Regions from separate parts of the Peribacillus sp. FSL E2-0159 genome, predicted to be linked through region 1. Evidence: riboswitches for the same ligand, from Rfam matches in the RefSeq annotation. Region 1 holds a riboswitch; the other holds the start of a gene.

Region 1 (7,732 bases):
CCGGACGGAGGCCGTCACCTAATGAGAAAGAGACATCATACGCCTTCATGATTTCACAAATCTCTTCAAAGTGAGTATAGAGAAAACTTTCTTGGTGGTGGGCCAAGCACCATTGTGCCATGATGGAGCCCCCTCGGGAAACAATTCCCGTAACTCGCTTTGCTGTCATGGGGATGTATCGCAAAAGCACACCAGCGTGTATGGTGAAGTAATCGACACCTTGCTCAGCCTGCTCGATTAATGTATCCCGGAAAACTTCCCAATTTAAATCTTCCGCTACTCCATTCACTTTTTCCAATGCTTGATATATCGGAACCGTCCCAACCGGAACAGGTGAATTCCTGATAATCCATTCCCGGGTCGTGTGAATATTCTTTCCGGTGGAAAGATCCATTATATTGTCTGCACCCCATCGTGTAGCCCAAGTCATTTTCTCCACTTCAGCTTCGATCGATGAACTAACAGCGGAATTTCCAATATTCGCATTTATTTTCACGTGAAAATTACGTCCGATGATCATGGGCTCACTTTCAGGATGGTTAATATTTGCCGGAATGATCGCACGCCCGCTAGCTACCTCTTCTCTTACAAACTCAGGGGCCACATTTTCCCTGATCGAAATGAACTCCATTTCCGGAGTAATGATTCCTTTACGGGCATAATGGAGCTGGGTTACGTTTTGCCCTTTAACTGCACGCAATGGTTTTCTTTTCAATCCCGGAAAAACTTCTGCGTTGGATTGTGCTTCCACTTTTTTATACCCGTTATCTTCGGGCTTTATTTCACGGCCTTCATACTCTTCAACATCTTCCCGTTCCAGAACCCAACTGCGTCTAATCGGGGCAAGACCTTTATGAATATCAATGGGATATTCTGAATCCGTATAAAAGCCGCTTGTGTCATATACTCGTAAAGGCGGGTTATCCTCTTCACCGAATGCACCTGTAGTCGGACTTAGCTTAATTTCACGCATAGGTACTTTAATATCAGGTCTGGATCCCTCAACATACACTTTTTTACTCCCGGCAAAACTGGACATAATTGAAACGTTCATGTCATTTACTGAATTACTCATCATGATTTCATTTCTCCTTTTTAAGTTCATTTAAAAAGGACAAAATCCAATCCATTTCGCACGAAAAAGCCGGATCTCATATTTAAGACCCGGCTAACGTTAGTTTGACTACAAAAATGACCAATTGAAATGTCATTGTTTAGTAGATTCTAACTTCCCCACGCTGGTATGAACCAGATCAGGTCCTGAGGGTTAAGAAGCTTAAGCGCTTCTCTCTCAGCCCAACTTTTATTGGACACCCCTAGTCTGAATAATTTAATTAATTACAGGGTAACTATATATCACCCTTTTCATTCTGTAAATACTTTGAAAGACCTAATATTTCCTTAACAACTCTCTAAAATTTGGTATTTTGAGGAGTACCGCCAATTAGTTCCCCAGGCTCTCAAGGATAGGGAAAAGCTCCTCTAAATGCTTGATTTCATAGGTTGGAAGCACTTCATTTCGTTCCTTATCATGGCGATTTATCCAGACCGACTTTATGCCTACCCGTGATGCTCCAAGGATATCAGTCATTAAATTATCGCCGACCATCAATACTTCATCCTTATCAAGCTCCATGATTTCCAAAGCATGCTCAAAAATGGAGGCATCTGGTTTACCTCGTCCAAATGCACCTGAAATCACGATTTGGTCAAAATAAGGAACCAGTTCAGGCGTAATTTCAAGTTTGGTATTTTGCAGTTCAGGAGATCCGTTCGTAAGCAATAGCAATTTGTACTTCCCTTTTAATTCATCCAGAACACGGAATGATTCTTCATAGATAAATGGCTTTTTGCGTCTCTCGGCCGGAAAACGTTCTGCCAGTTCAAGCCCAAATTCCGGGTCATCGATCCCTAATGCCTTTAAGCCTCTCGTCCACGCTTCCTTCCGATAAGCCGGTGCAATCCCGGCCATCTTCCGGAATTCATCATGATCATCCTGAAAATTCCCCCATAGTCCCTCAAATGGGTTGATTCCGATCATTTGAGTGAATGCATATGTATCGTAAGAAGAATAAAGCTCACGCGCTTCCTTTCGCACCGCTTCTTCAAACTCGTCGACATTCAGATCATATTTCTCCTTGGCCACTTCGCATGTGGCCACAAAAGCCTCTTTTACACTTTTCTGATCCCATAGTAATGTATCATCTAAATCAAAAAAAACTGCCTTAAGCAAAATGTCCACCCCTCTTTCCCTATTATTGAATTCGTAAAAATTACACTATTACAATAATAAACCACAACCAATAAAAAAAGAATAACTATTCGGAAAATGCCTTCCTCTTTCTTAAAATCAGCAAAATCACTTACTCTTTCTGGTAGTAAGCCCTATATTTCCCCTCAGCATCTTTCAAATACATAAAGCTTTCCATTACTGGCAATCTTGAATTTTGGACCTGTGAACCCCCGTCGGATCAGCTCCTTTCTTATATATACCATGAGGGCCGCATGACTCACGATCAGAACATCCCTTTCCCCCTTTGCAAAGACTTCATCCAATACTTTATTGATCCTTCGCTCTGCAATCTTAATTTCCGCCCTTGTCTGCTTGTTGAACACCGAGCAGCTGCGAATCCAGATGGCCCAAAGGATGAACGGCAGTTTCACCCTTCCTTTGAGAGGGGGAGAAGGTATTTCCCGCAGCTCCTCCATCCGATGAACCGTACCTGGATAAATATGTTCCGCTGTCTTAACGGCCCTCGACATATCACTGCAATAACATTCCTGCCATTCCTCCACGCCAAATAAAGTCGTTCCATAAATAATATCCGCTGCATCATATTCCTCAAACCATTGCTTCATATCATCCGCCGTCACAGATCTCCCAGTAGGAAATTCATGTGCCACCTTAAAATGCCGTACCAAGCCAATTTTCATATATTCTCCTTTTTATCTTTTTAAATATTCGTTTCTTTCTTGTAAAAGCCATTATCAATATATTACCCTATGTAAACCTATATAATAAATGTAAGCTGAAACCAGTAAAAACCTTACTGAGCTCTCCTTGACATTGTGTATGTTTAAAAAAATTTTACGGTTTGTGTCACTGCTAGGCTTTGATTATGATAGCATCGAAAAAAGAGAAAGCATTTCGCCTTCTCCAGTCATGGTTTAATCTATGAATTGAAGTTCTGTTATCGTACATCTTTTCCTGAATTTATATTTCCCGCTCAAATCACTGAATTGATAATCATTGAGGGATTTCCTCAGTTGTTCCTTTAGCTTATCCACCGTGATGGTTTCCTCAACTGTCTCTTTCCAATTTTCATTTCCTATTAACTCTTCGAACGGAATGGTAGTCAGGACTTCATCATATATCTGGATGCTTTGATCGATGCCGAAGCTGCCATAGATACTGCCATTTTCATCAGCAAAGATATGCTCCGATTCCAATTCCTCCACCAATACTTCTAGATATTCCTTTGACTTAACAGGCTTGATGGCAATCTCCGCTTCTGCCTTTACAGGTCCCAATCTCTTATCGATGATCTCTATCGTCAATTTAACGTGAACGGGCGGATACCCAAACCCTTCATATAGTTCTGCTGCCGAATTATATACCATCTGTACATCCTCCTTTTGTCACTATCATTATATAATATAAATACTTCATTTCATTACCAAAAACCCTTATTCAAGATCACTTGGCACAGCATCTTTTTTTAATCAGCTCTTCTTTTTCAAACCATACGCTCCTTCATCATCTGAAGGGTCAATCGTCACATTTCCGGATTCCCTTGAAACGAAAGCCACGATTATAGTCAAAAAAATCATGTAATCCTGATTTTTTCAGTTCACGGGCTTAATTTATCATTCAAATTTCACACCTCTTTTATACGGATTCATAATACAGCATCAACTTCGATCCATTTGTGAACATACTAAAAAAATCCAATGCAGCTCCATGCATTGGATTTTTTATAAGCTTCACATTATGGATTTAACACCACTTTAATACATTCATCTTCGTGATCGTTAAAGATTTGATAAGCTTCACTCGCTTTTTCAAGAGGGACTTTATGGGATATGATTTCCGTGGGGTCGAACTCTCCTGCCGTGATTTTATCAAAGAGCTTGGGCATGTAGTGAATGACCGGTGCTTGCCCCATTTTCAGGTTAATGTTCCTCTCAAATAAATTGCCTAATGGGAACATATTATATTTGGATCCGTATACGCCAGTCAGTTGAATCGTGCCGAATTTACGTACGGCATTAAGTGCAATCTCGATCGCACTTAACGTTCCGCCCTGAAGTTTCAACTTTTGCTCAATCGCCTCGATCGTTGATTTCTTGCCATCCATTCCCACACAATCTATGACCACATCCGCCCCTCCTGAAGTGATTTCCTTAATGTAGCTGCCCATATCGTTATATTCATCGAAGTTATAAGGCTCAACCTTGTTCATCTGTTTTGCCCTATTGAGTCTATAAGGAAGATTGTCGATGACAATGACCCTTTTTGCTCCTTTCATCCAAGCGAACTTCTGAGCCATCAAACCAATCGGCCCACAGCCCAATACCACTACCGTATCATCTTTCTTGACGCCAGCGTTCTCTACACTCCAATATGCGGTTGGCAGCACATCGGACATGAATAATAGTGCCTCATCTTCAAGTTCACATGACTCTGGGATGACAAACGGCATGAAGTTTCCATATGGGACCCTTAAATATTCTGCCTTCCCGCCTGGATAGTTCCCATATCGTTCAGTAAAACCAAAATATCCGCCTGTATCCACTGCTTCATTGGGGTTGGAATTATCACATTGACTCTCCATATCATGTTCACAATAATAACAGTGCCCACAAGAAATGTTGAAAGGCAGGACAACCCTGTCCCCTTTTTTCACCTTCGTCACTTCCGGACCCACTTCTTCAACGATGCCCATCGGTTCATGGCCAATGACATAATCTTTATGCGTCGGCAGAGCACCCTGATATATATGGAGATCGGACCCGCATATAGCCGTTGAAGTCACCCGGACGATGATATCATCCCTTTGCTGGAGTTTCGGATCTTCAACTTGTTTTACCTGTATATCTTTTGCTCCTTGAAAGGTTACAGCCTTCATAATCAATCTCCTAAAATATTCTTATTACATTTCATATACCCGTCCAAAAGACTACAAAGCCTATGAACACCTAATTTTCCCAGGAATTAGATGTCCTTCATTACAAAAAAGCCCCGGAAAACCGGGACTCACCTATGAAACCATTTATTTAGTACTTTATTTATTGCCTATATTATTGTGCTTGTACTCTCTTAGTACCTCATTGAATACATCGGGATAATTCGTAAACAGCCCCGTTGCACCCCATTCAAGAGCCTTTTTCATATCGGCTCTATCATTTACCGTATATGGATGGAATTGAAGGTCATGGTTGCGAACCATCTTCACATATTGTCCGTCTACCTTACTGAAGTTCGGGCCAACGCCAATTGCATATTCCTTAATGGAATCCAATTCTTCATCGGAAATGGTTGCTTGGTTCTTATAAGAAAAAAGTTGCACAAGCGGTAACTTTGGATTCATGTCATGAACCTTCATAAGGCTTTCTTTACTGAACGATTGTATTAATACATTCTTGGTACGGCCTTTGGAATCCACCATTTTATATTCTTCCAGAACCTGCAGGAGTTCTTCTTCCATTCCTGGATACACATCAGGGGACTTTGTTTCGATATAGTAATTGGCCTGCTTGCCGAACTTCTTAAAGACTTCTTCAAGAGTGGGAACCGTTAACCCTTCATAGACCTCTTTTGCCAATTGCGGATATTTTTCATTGAACCATGTACCGGCATCCAGTTTCTTGATTTCTGCCAGCGTTAAATCCTTCACCAGACCAGTACCATTCGTTGTACGATCTACCTTTTCATCATGCATTGCTATCAATCTTCCATCCTTGGTCATTTGAAGATCAATTTCTATGTAGTCGCCTTTCATTTGTTCTCCCAATTGATAAGCGGGAATGGTATGTTCAGGTGCATAGCCAGAAGCACCCCGATGTGCGATATTCACGATTTTCTTCTCATAAATAGATGAATTGGAATGATTTCCTTTAGCTGCTGAAGCCCCCATGGAAGTAGCCTGCAATATAAAGGCCGCACTCATCATACATAAACCGAATTTCTTTATATTCATTTTCATTTCCCTCTCTCCCTCCTATTATTACCATTATTTTAAAAGGGGAATGTGAATCTACAGCGAATATAATGTAAAGAAATAATATATTAGTCAAAATGGGTAAAATAGCCTATCAAATACAATACCAGCAGTGCACTCATTTAATTTGTTGTACCTGACCAGACAGGTGAATAACAGCTTAATTCTTTGGATTAGAAACCCACTAAAAGCCTCTTTTTCTAAAAAAATCATAAATAAAAAAAGTGCTAAACATGGAAACTGGTAAACCAATAAGAAGATATAGTAAGTTTCTTGGCATGAACATATTAAAATTGTAGAAAAAAACAATCACCCAAATGAACATGACTATATATTTCAAATATTTCGCTAGTCTCATTCTTTATCTCACCTTCTCTCAATAGTCTTCCTATCCATAATAAATCAAACTTAGAGCCGATAAATTCCAGATATTAGATCAGATGTGCTAATGTTTTCTTACGAAGTGGGCCTGGACAAGTGGTTTCCTATTCTGCACCCCTTCCGGTACTAATTTTCACCAGAACCTTGCCTAGAGAAAAGCCCTTTCTAAAATATAGATAGAGGGGTGACAAAATCTATTTTTTTCTGATTTACAAAAAACTAGTATCATATTACTATTAAACAAACAAACAGAATATTAATATTAAGGGGAATTATGTTAAAAAATTATCAATATTATCAAAACAAACACCGATTTATACTGAAAGCATTCATGGCAATGATATCCTTTTTACTATTAGTTGGGATTTCTGTATCACCTATAAGTTGGAAAGATAATCCCTACGAGATGATATTACAGGTCATTTTAATATCGGGGATGATAATTTCTCTGTTATTTTTCTTAAAAACAGAAGTCAATTTTTATAAAACCCTATTCATTTTCTTAATTACTGTTTATTTGTATAGCAAATTCTGGATATTCCCAGATACCGCAATCATGCTGGCTTTATTTGCTATAGCGCCCTTGATTCCCATTTTTCTCTTTGATAAAATCGGGTTTTATATTGTCGCCACTTTAAATATCATATTAGGTCCCGCTTCCATCTTGATCATTTCAAAAACGGATCTTCAATACACTTATGAATATGTCGCTTTGGATAGTTTCGGCAACACGCTTAATTTCATCGCTATACAAATCATATTGGTATTCGTATTCATAGGAACCAATAATAGAGTGGAGTCCACTAATGCATTTCATAAGGAAATACAGCAGGCCAAGCAATTGAACTCAGTCGGACAGCTTGCTGCCACCATTGCACACGAGATACGTAATCCGATTACAGTCGTGAAAGGATTTGCCCAGTTATTAGATCAAGAGAAGGAACTGAATGAAACGGAAAAATTTTATGTACAAACCATGCTTACAGAACTTGAATATACACAAGTGATTATCAATGACTATTTGTCTTTGGCAAAACCGCAAACGGATAATGTACAGGTCATTCCTTTAAATTATGAAATCCAAAAGATTTCCGATCTATTAACCAGTTTCGCCAATAATCGTAACATAG
Region 2 (7,732 bases), 1.7 Mb from region 1:
AGAAGATTGTCTTTTCAAGCAATGGACGATCGGTCAGGACGGAAAAGCACTCTCCCTTTACAGGATAACTGTCGTGTTTCATCCCTGATTTTTCAAGGAGGAAAGCACTCCATGCCCCACCTGCTACGATGACATTTTCACTTGAAAATCCACCAATGTTCGTGACCACTCCCGTTACACATCCGTTTTCCGTAACTAAATCGGTGACATGAACAAATTCCTTTATATCTACACCAAGGGCAGCTGCAGATTTAGTAAAAGCGAGCGAAAGCCTAGTGGCTGAAACTTGTCCATCCTTCGGAATGAACATGGCTCCCATAATCTCATCCGATAGAAGCGGTTCCGTTTTCCTTATTTCGGCAGTCGATAGCCATTCAGCCTCAAGTCCCGCATCTTGCTGGACTCTGATCTTGTTCTTCAGCTCGGCTACCTGATCATTCGTTAGCGCCACCTTAAACATGCCCTTGTTCACTAATTCGATGTCTATTCCACTTATGTCTTTTAATTCTTCCGACAGTGCAGGAAACATCCCCCTGCTTCGGCTTGCCAATGTAAAAAGCGGGTTATCAGCATCTAACTCGGCTTGTGCCCCCAACATCCCGGCTGCAGCACTGGATGCTTTACTGGCAAGTCTATCTTTTTCCAATAAAAGGACCTTTTTACCTCGTTTTGCTAATTGAAAAGCAATGGATCCACCTATTACTCCTCCCCCAACAATGATTGCATCATATATGGAATTCATCTTATATCTCCTTTCCCAAAGACTTCGAATATTCTTTAACAGCTCTAATTGGATTTTCAGCTTCAAGCACACCTGACATGACGGCAATTCCACGTGCTCCCGCATCCAGCACGACTTGGCAATTGAAAGGTGTTATTCCGCCTATCGCAATTATCGGAAGATTGACATTTCTTGTAATTGCATGAAGCTCCTCAACTCCCTTAGGAGGAAGGCCGATTTTTGAATCCGTTTCAAAAACATGTCCATAAATCGCGTAATTGGCCCCTTTGCTAAATGCGGTTTTCGCTTCATCCATGGAATGGATCGAACAGCCAACATTCATCCCTGGAAAAGCTCCTTTTACGACTCCCGCATCTAAACTATGGAAAGCCAATTGCACACCAAATACTTTGTGTACCCAGGCTACATCCACCCGGTCATTAATGATGATCTTAGAAAGCGGAATCTTTTTATCATGTAATAGGGTCACTGCTTGATAGAGTTCCGATGCACTCATATGCTTTTCCCTTAGATAAAAGAAATCAACATGTTCCTGAATGTTTGAAGCGATTTCCACAAACTTTTCAATTGGCTGTTTCCCAGTAGAAATAATATGCAATTCATGTGCATTCATACTAAGAACCCCTAACTAGTAAAGTTACAATCTCATAAAATTAAATAGAAACAAACGGGAATTGAATCGATAGATAAAAGCCGGCCAACAGCAAAATGATAAAATACAGAATGAAACCATGGTCCATTTTTGAAAAACCAAATTCATAATAGTATGTTCGATCCCGAGTGTCTGTAAATCGCTTTGCCTCCATCGCAACCGCGATTCGGTGAGCACGTCTGATACTTCCGGATAACAACGGGATGGAATAGGCTTTCATTTTAAAATATACCGATCTTATCCCTTTTCCCCTTTCGAAGCCGCGTACCTTCATCGCGTTTCGTATCGTTTGGAACTCCTCCATCATGATGGGAATCAGCCTTAATGCCGCCATGAAACTATAGGCATATTTCGGTTTAAGCTTAACTTGCTGCATTAAGGAATAAAACAAGTTCACTGGTCTAGTCGTTAAGGAAAAAGTTAAACCAAGGGCCGCAAAGAACAAAGCTCGAAAGCCTACCAGTAATCCCCTCATGAAACTTTCCTCCGTAATCGATATTAGGCCCCACTCAAACCAAAGCGTCTCACCTTGCCCGAATAATATCATTGCGGAAGAGGTCGATATAAAAATGAAACAAAAGGGAATCGACAAAAGTAAGATGCGTTTTATCGAATGCCCGGTAAAAAACAAAAATAAAAGTAATACGCCAATAGTGATATTCATCATATAATTCAGGTCATGAATGAATAACGCCACGATGCATAATACAATCAGTACACCAAGTTTAAGACTTGGATTAATTCTATGGAGCCATGTTTCTGCATTTGAAACATTCATCTACATGACACTCCTTTTATAGTGATAAAACTTGTGTCTCCAAAAATCCGGCTTGCGTGATGTTCTCATCACTTATTACATTTCCGTTCTTAACCGTCCATATCCTGGTTGCAAAGTTTTTTGAAATATGATCGTCATGAGTTACCATGATCACTGTTATTCCGCGCCTTCGATATTCCTCAAACCATTCCAGTAATGCAAAGGTATTTTTCGAATCTTGGCCAAAGGTTGGCTCATCCAGGAGAATGATTTTTTTGTCTATTACGATTGAGGCGGCTACGCTTAAGCGTCGCTTTTGACCCATAGATAATTGAAATGGATGTTTATCACGATGTGCCTCCAGGCGGAACACTTTAAGCAATGAGCGGACTCTTTCATCTATTTCTTGTTGCGGCCTTTTGTCAATTCGCAATGAATAAGCAATCTCTTCATATACAGTATTTGCAACGAACTGAAACTCGGGATTTTGAAAGACAAACGTCATATGATCCGTTGGATTTTTCACCTTTTTAATGGGGGTCCCCATTAATTCATACTTACCATTCGTTTTTATGAACTGCATCAGTGCATGCAAAAGTGTACTCTTCCCCGCGCCATTTTCTCCCCTGATTACAATCCATTCCCCTGAACGGACCTTCAGCTCTTCAACCTTGATTTTTTCCTCTTTATTCCGAAAACCGCTAAATCCTTGCACATGCATAAGGGGTAAACCATCTGTAAATTGGTGTTCCCGAATGGGTGCATTCTCATGTATATATTCATCCCAAACACCAGGGAACCAAATTCCATGTTCTTTCATTTCATTTTTATATAGTGAAAGAATGGTGTCTCTTGGACCATCAGCTATAATTTGACCTTCACCGTTAAAAAGCACGATTCGTTCGATGAATTCTAAAACATGGTCAATTTTATGCTCGACGATAATAACAGTTTTGTCACGTCCGACTTCCTTCAACAAGTTCCAGATTTCTTTTGTACCTTCCGGATCAAGCATGGCGGTTGGTTCATCTAAAAATAGTACTTCTGGTTCAAGGGCTAATACTGAAGCGATTGCCAAACGCTGTTTCATCCCGCCTGATAATGTTTCTATACTTGTATGGCCAAGGTTCAATCCTACATTACGGATATGATTTTGGATCTTCTCTTTCATTTCTTCCTTAGGGACGGAAAGATTCTCAAGGACGAAGGCAATTTCCTCATCGGCAAATGGCATGCAAAACTGACTATCTGGGTCTTGAAAAACATATCCCCATGAAGAAGGGCATTTCAATTCCTCCGCTTTCATCGGGACTTCGAAGGAATTCGGAATCAATCCGCTTAACACTTGCAATAGAGTGGACTTACCACATCCTGATGGTCCCAACAATAGCACTTTTTCTCCTTTATCAAACGATATGGAAAGGTCCTTGAATATCAGAGATTCATCACCGGGAAATTTCATTCTTAACTTCTCAACTGAAACGATTGGTTCCATGGCCCTCAACCTCTACTTTTGATCCAGTTCTGCAAAATCTTTACTTGAAACCGGACGAACAAGATTAGTTACTCCTGTTGCTTCCAGTACTTTAACTAAATAATAGGCAGTCACACCTGCAAAGAATATGGACCCCACAAACCTCGCTATCATGAATAACGATAAATTCCAAAGAGAGAGAGCACCTATTTCCCCATAAGCAAAATCCATGATGACTGATGCCAGGCAGGAAGCTATCGCAGCTAAAACGGCCACCGACATATTGAATTTTTTATATTTGAACGCCATGAACACCAGTTCCGCGAACAAACCTTGGACCACCCCATATAACAGTACGGTCAGCCCCCATGGTGAACCTAGAAAGAATTCTCCGGAAGCTGCAGCTATCTCTGCCAAAAGTGCCACACCCGGTTTCCGTAAAATTAAAAAGGCGACGGGGCCAGCTATAAACCACATTCCATAAATAAGTTGATCCAGATGTAATCCTAATGGTTTAACGGAATAATAAATCGAACCCCAAAGGATATAAACGATTCCAAATGCTACCGCAATCACGATCGTGACTAATATATCCGTTAATTTCAATCCTTTTTTCATTGTTTCATTCTCCTTTATACTTCTAGTGTTTCCTTATGCACAGGCCATGTCTCTAAACGATAAGCCATTTCCCAAAATGAGTATTCATATTGGCTGCTAAGGATAAAATGCTCTTTCATTCTCTCCTTATCCTCTTCTGTTACTTTTTCAGCAATCTCATCAAGCCTCGCAATTTGTTCTTCCACCAAAGTGCGGAACCAATCTCCTCCGTAAGCCGCTATCCATTCTTGATAAATCGGCTCATCGGGTAAGCACCCTTGCAGCTTTTCACCTATTTCATAATAGAGCCAGTAACACGGCAAGATAACTGCAATAACATCTCCTAAATGTCCCGAATAAGCCGCACGATACATATGGGAAGTATAAGCATAAGCGGTCGGGGCAGGTTTGAAATTTCCCCTTTCTTCTTTTGTGATGCCTAATCTCTCAGAAAAATTCTCATGAAGCTTCAACTCCGCTTCATATGTTCCTTGTGCATGGCCGGCAAGCCTGCTTGTTGTATGTAAATCTGTAGCTTTGACTGCCCCTAAGGCTTGAACTCTAGCAAAATGAGATAAATAATAGGCATCTTGCATGACATAAAAACGAAAACACTCCAATGGCAATGTGCCATCTCCTATACCTGTAACAAACGGGTGATTAAAACTAGCTTCCCAAATGTGATCAACTTCCTGACGAAGTTCCTCTGAAAACTTCATGTCCATTACCTCCAAATTCTATTTTTCAATGAATGTTACGGAAAAAAACCTTTTATCACCCCTTTTTTTGCAAACAAAAAACCACTTTCTTAAACGTAAAGAAAGTGGTTGTACTTGAAATAATACAAAAACGTATTGTTCCAGACCCCACTTCCCTACGCTGGTATAAACCAGATCAGGTTCTAAGGGTCTTAAAGTCATACTTTAATCTCAGCTTCTGCGGCAAAATCAACTTTTACCTATAAAGCACCCCTAGTGGTACAAATTGTATATTAAATTTCATTTGCCTTTATATTAACACGATAAATCCAATTGTCAAACGTATTAGAAAAAGTTTTCGACCCAATGCTTTAGGATTACTAGCCTTTCAATCTTGCATTACCACCTTACCATGATCGCTTAAACCATTGTTAATCCACCATTTACGGAAAGAGTTTGCCCCGTAATATACCCTGCATCTTCCGAAACGAAATAGGCAACAGCACTGGCAATGTCCTCTGGTTGTGCTAGCCGGCGGAATGGAATCGCTTTTTCCAAGGCGCCTGCTATACCTTCATTATAAGAGCCTATTTCTTGAAATAGGGGCGTATCAGCAGGACCTGGCGCAATACAATTGATGTTGAGTTTGTGACGTGCCATTTCTCTTGCTATCGTTTTTGTGAAGGCAATCACCCCTCCCTTAGCAGCCGAATAAACTGCCTCTCCACTTGATCCGACTCTAGCTGCATCGGATGCAATATTTACTACCTTTCCGTAACCGTTTTCAATCATTAGAGGTAAAATTTCCTTGCAAGTATGGATCTGCCCAAGTAAATTAATATCGATAATCCTTTTCCAAGTGCTGGGATCACTTTTTAAAAAAGGTTCCACCTTATCCCACCCTGCATTATTAACCAATATATCTATTCTATGATAAAGCTTCACTGATTCTTCAACGGCTTTTTTAACACTTTCTAATTTCGTTACATCACAATGGACCGCTCTGGCTTCAAAGCCCGACTTTTCGATTAAAGAAACCGTTTCCTCTGCATTTTTAAGATTAATATCAGCCACGATGATGTTAAAATTACGAGAAGCCAATTTTTTTGCAATCTCTCTGCCGATTCCACTTCCGGCACCTGTGATAAATGCCATTCTTTTATTCATCATATTCCCCTCCACTTTCACCATTTAGTCAATATGGATTTATATAAACTGCTTAAATATTGTCGATTACCTTTTCATTTATCATTTCCCGGAGCCGGAATTTCTGAATTTTCCCGCTAGCCGTTCGAGGAAAGTCATCCATTATCTCAAGAAATTCAGGCCAATATTGTTTGGCCAAACCCTTTTCCGAGAGAAATTCCTGCATGGAATCCATCGTTATCGGGCTCTTCCCCGTTTTCATGCTGATACATGCACATGCTTTTTCCTGAAGACGAGAATCTGGAACCGCAATAACCTGAGCGCTAGAAATATCCGGGTGTTCATACAATACATTTTCTACATAAGCGACTGGAATATTTTCACCGCCACGTATGATTATGTCTTTGTTTCTTCCAGAAATCCGGATATATCCGTCTTCATCAATGAATCCTCGATCACCGGTAATAAACCATCCGTCATTATGCTCAGCTAAAGTATCATCAATCCGTTTAAAATAGCCGACAAAAAGAGCCGGACCCCTTACTAATAAAGAGCCTTCTATATTCGGGGCACAGATCTCCCCTTCAAAATCCACTACCTTTAACTCCATTCCCGGAAACGGAATTCCGTCGGTATTCGTCAGTTTTTCTTCTGGATCTTCAAGTCTCGTCAAGGTTACCAAGCCATCTTCCGTTTGCCCCCATCCTGACAATATCTTGAACGGTACTTTTTTCACGGCTTCCTTTACTAAATGCCTGGGAATCGGGGCACCTAAAGCTACGAAGACTCGTAGCGAATTGAGGTCATACCTTTCTATCCCTTCTATTTGAACCGTATCTTGCAGAAAAGGAGTGGCTCCCGCCGTAAACGTTATCTTTTCCTTCTCAACCCATTCAATAAACTCTCTCGGATTCCAAATGTCTTGATAGACTCCCGTACCTCCAATATGTGTAGGGAGCCTAACTCCATAACCAAAACCTGTTTGATGAGCGAACGTTGATGCCATGAAAAGAACGTCATTGGATGTTAAATGTAAGCGGTCAATCCAATAATCCGTAGATATGCAAAGAGTATTATGTGTATGCATAACTCCTTTTGGACTTCCTGTGGTTCCCGAGGTAAAGATAATTTCAGTCACATCATTGGGGTCATGTGTGATTTCATCCAAAATGGATGAATCCATCCGATCTTCCCAAGGTTCCTCAAATAAGGAGGAGAACAGTTTCATCCCATTCGGAGCATTGTCCCCAATCACATATATATGTTTCATTGATGGCCATTGATGCCTTAGTCTCTCAATCATGTCAGGGTAATAAAACCCACGGAAATAATCTGGTACAACAATCATTTTAGATTCTGCCATCCCAACCATATAGCCAATTTCCCTATCACGATAAATCGGTATCAAGGGATTGCTAATGGCACCGATTCTTGTAACAGCATAGTGTAAGATTATAAATTCATTCCAGTTAGGCAGTTGAAAAGAGACAACATCCCCCTTACCCAATCCTATATGCAAGAGACCCAATGCGATTCGATCGACCAACTTACCAAGCTGCTTGTAAGTAAAACTACTTTTTTTATCGATAATCGCTATCTTATCTGGATGCTTTACTATAGCATCATTCAAATAATCCAAGATCGTTCGGTTTGGCCAAACGCCTTG

What was found. Region 1 has a riboswitch for thiamine pyrophosphate ahead of thiC (phosphomethylpyrimidine synthase ThiC). Riboswitches for the same ligand answer to the same signal wherever they lie in the genome.
Region 2: another riboswitch for thiamine pyrophosphate. It lies ahead of tenA (thiaminase II); the one in region 1 lies ahead of thiC (phosphomethylpyrimidine synthase ThiC).

What each region holds. Positions count from the first base shown of each region.
Region 1 covers NZ_CP152053.1:872,563-880,294, reverse strand. Annotated here, with positions in the region: gene thiC (phosphomethylpyrimidine synthase ThiC) at 1-1,078, opposite strand, end outside; TPP riboswitch at 1,214-1,328, opposite strand; gene NYE63_RS04440 (HAD family hydrolase) at 1,445-2,233, opposite strand; gene NYE63_RS04435 (histidine phosphatase family protein) at 2,398-2,934, opposite strand; gene NYE63_RS04430 (hypothetical protein) at 3,169-3,621, opposite strand; gene NYE63_RS04425 (zinc-dependent alcohol dehydrogenase) at 3,990-5,129, opposite strand; gene NYE63_RS04420 (glycerophosphodiester phosphodiesterase) at 5,286-6,206, opposite strand; gene NYE63_RS04415 (ATP-binding protein) at 6,877-7,732, shown strand, end outside.
Region 2 covers NZ_CP152053.1:2,576,184-2,583,915, reverse strand. Annotated here, with positions in the region: gene thiO (glycine oxidase ThiO) at 1-742, opposite strand, end outside; gene NYE63_RS12685 (thiamine phosphate synthase) at 744-1,355, opposite strand; gene NYE63_RS12680 (energy-coupling factor transporter transmembrane component T) at 1,396-2,172, opposite strand; gene NYE63_RS12675 (ABC transporter ATP-binding protein) at 2,189-3,646, opposite strand; gene NYE63_RS12670 (ECF transporter S component) at 3,659-4,243, opposite strand; gene tenA (thiaminase II) at 4,258-4,941, opposite strand; TPP riboswitch at 5,077-5,205, opposite strand; gene NYE63_RS12660 (SDR family NAD(P)-dependent oxidoreductase) at 5,341-6,087, opposite strand; gene NYE63_RS12655 (AMP-binding protein) at 6,140-7,732, opposite strand, start outside.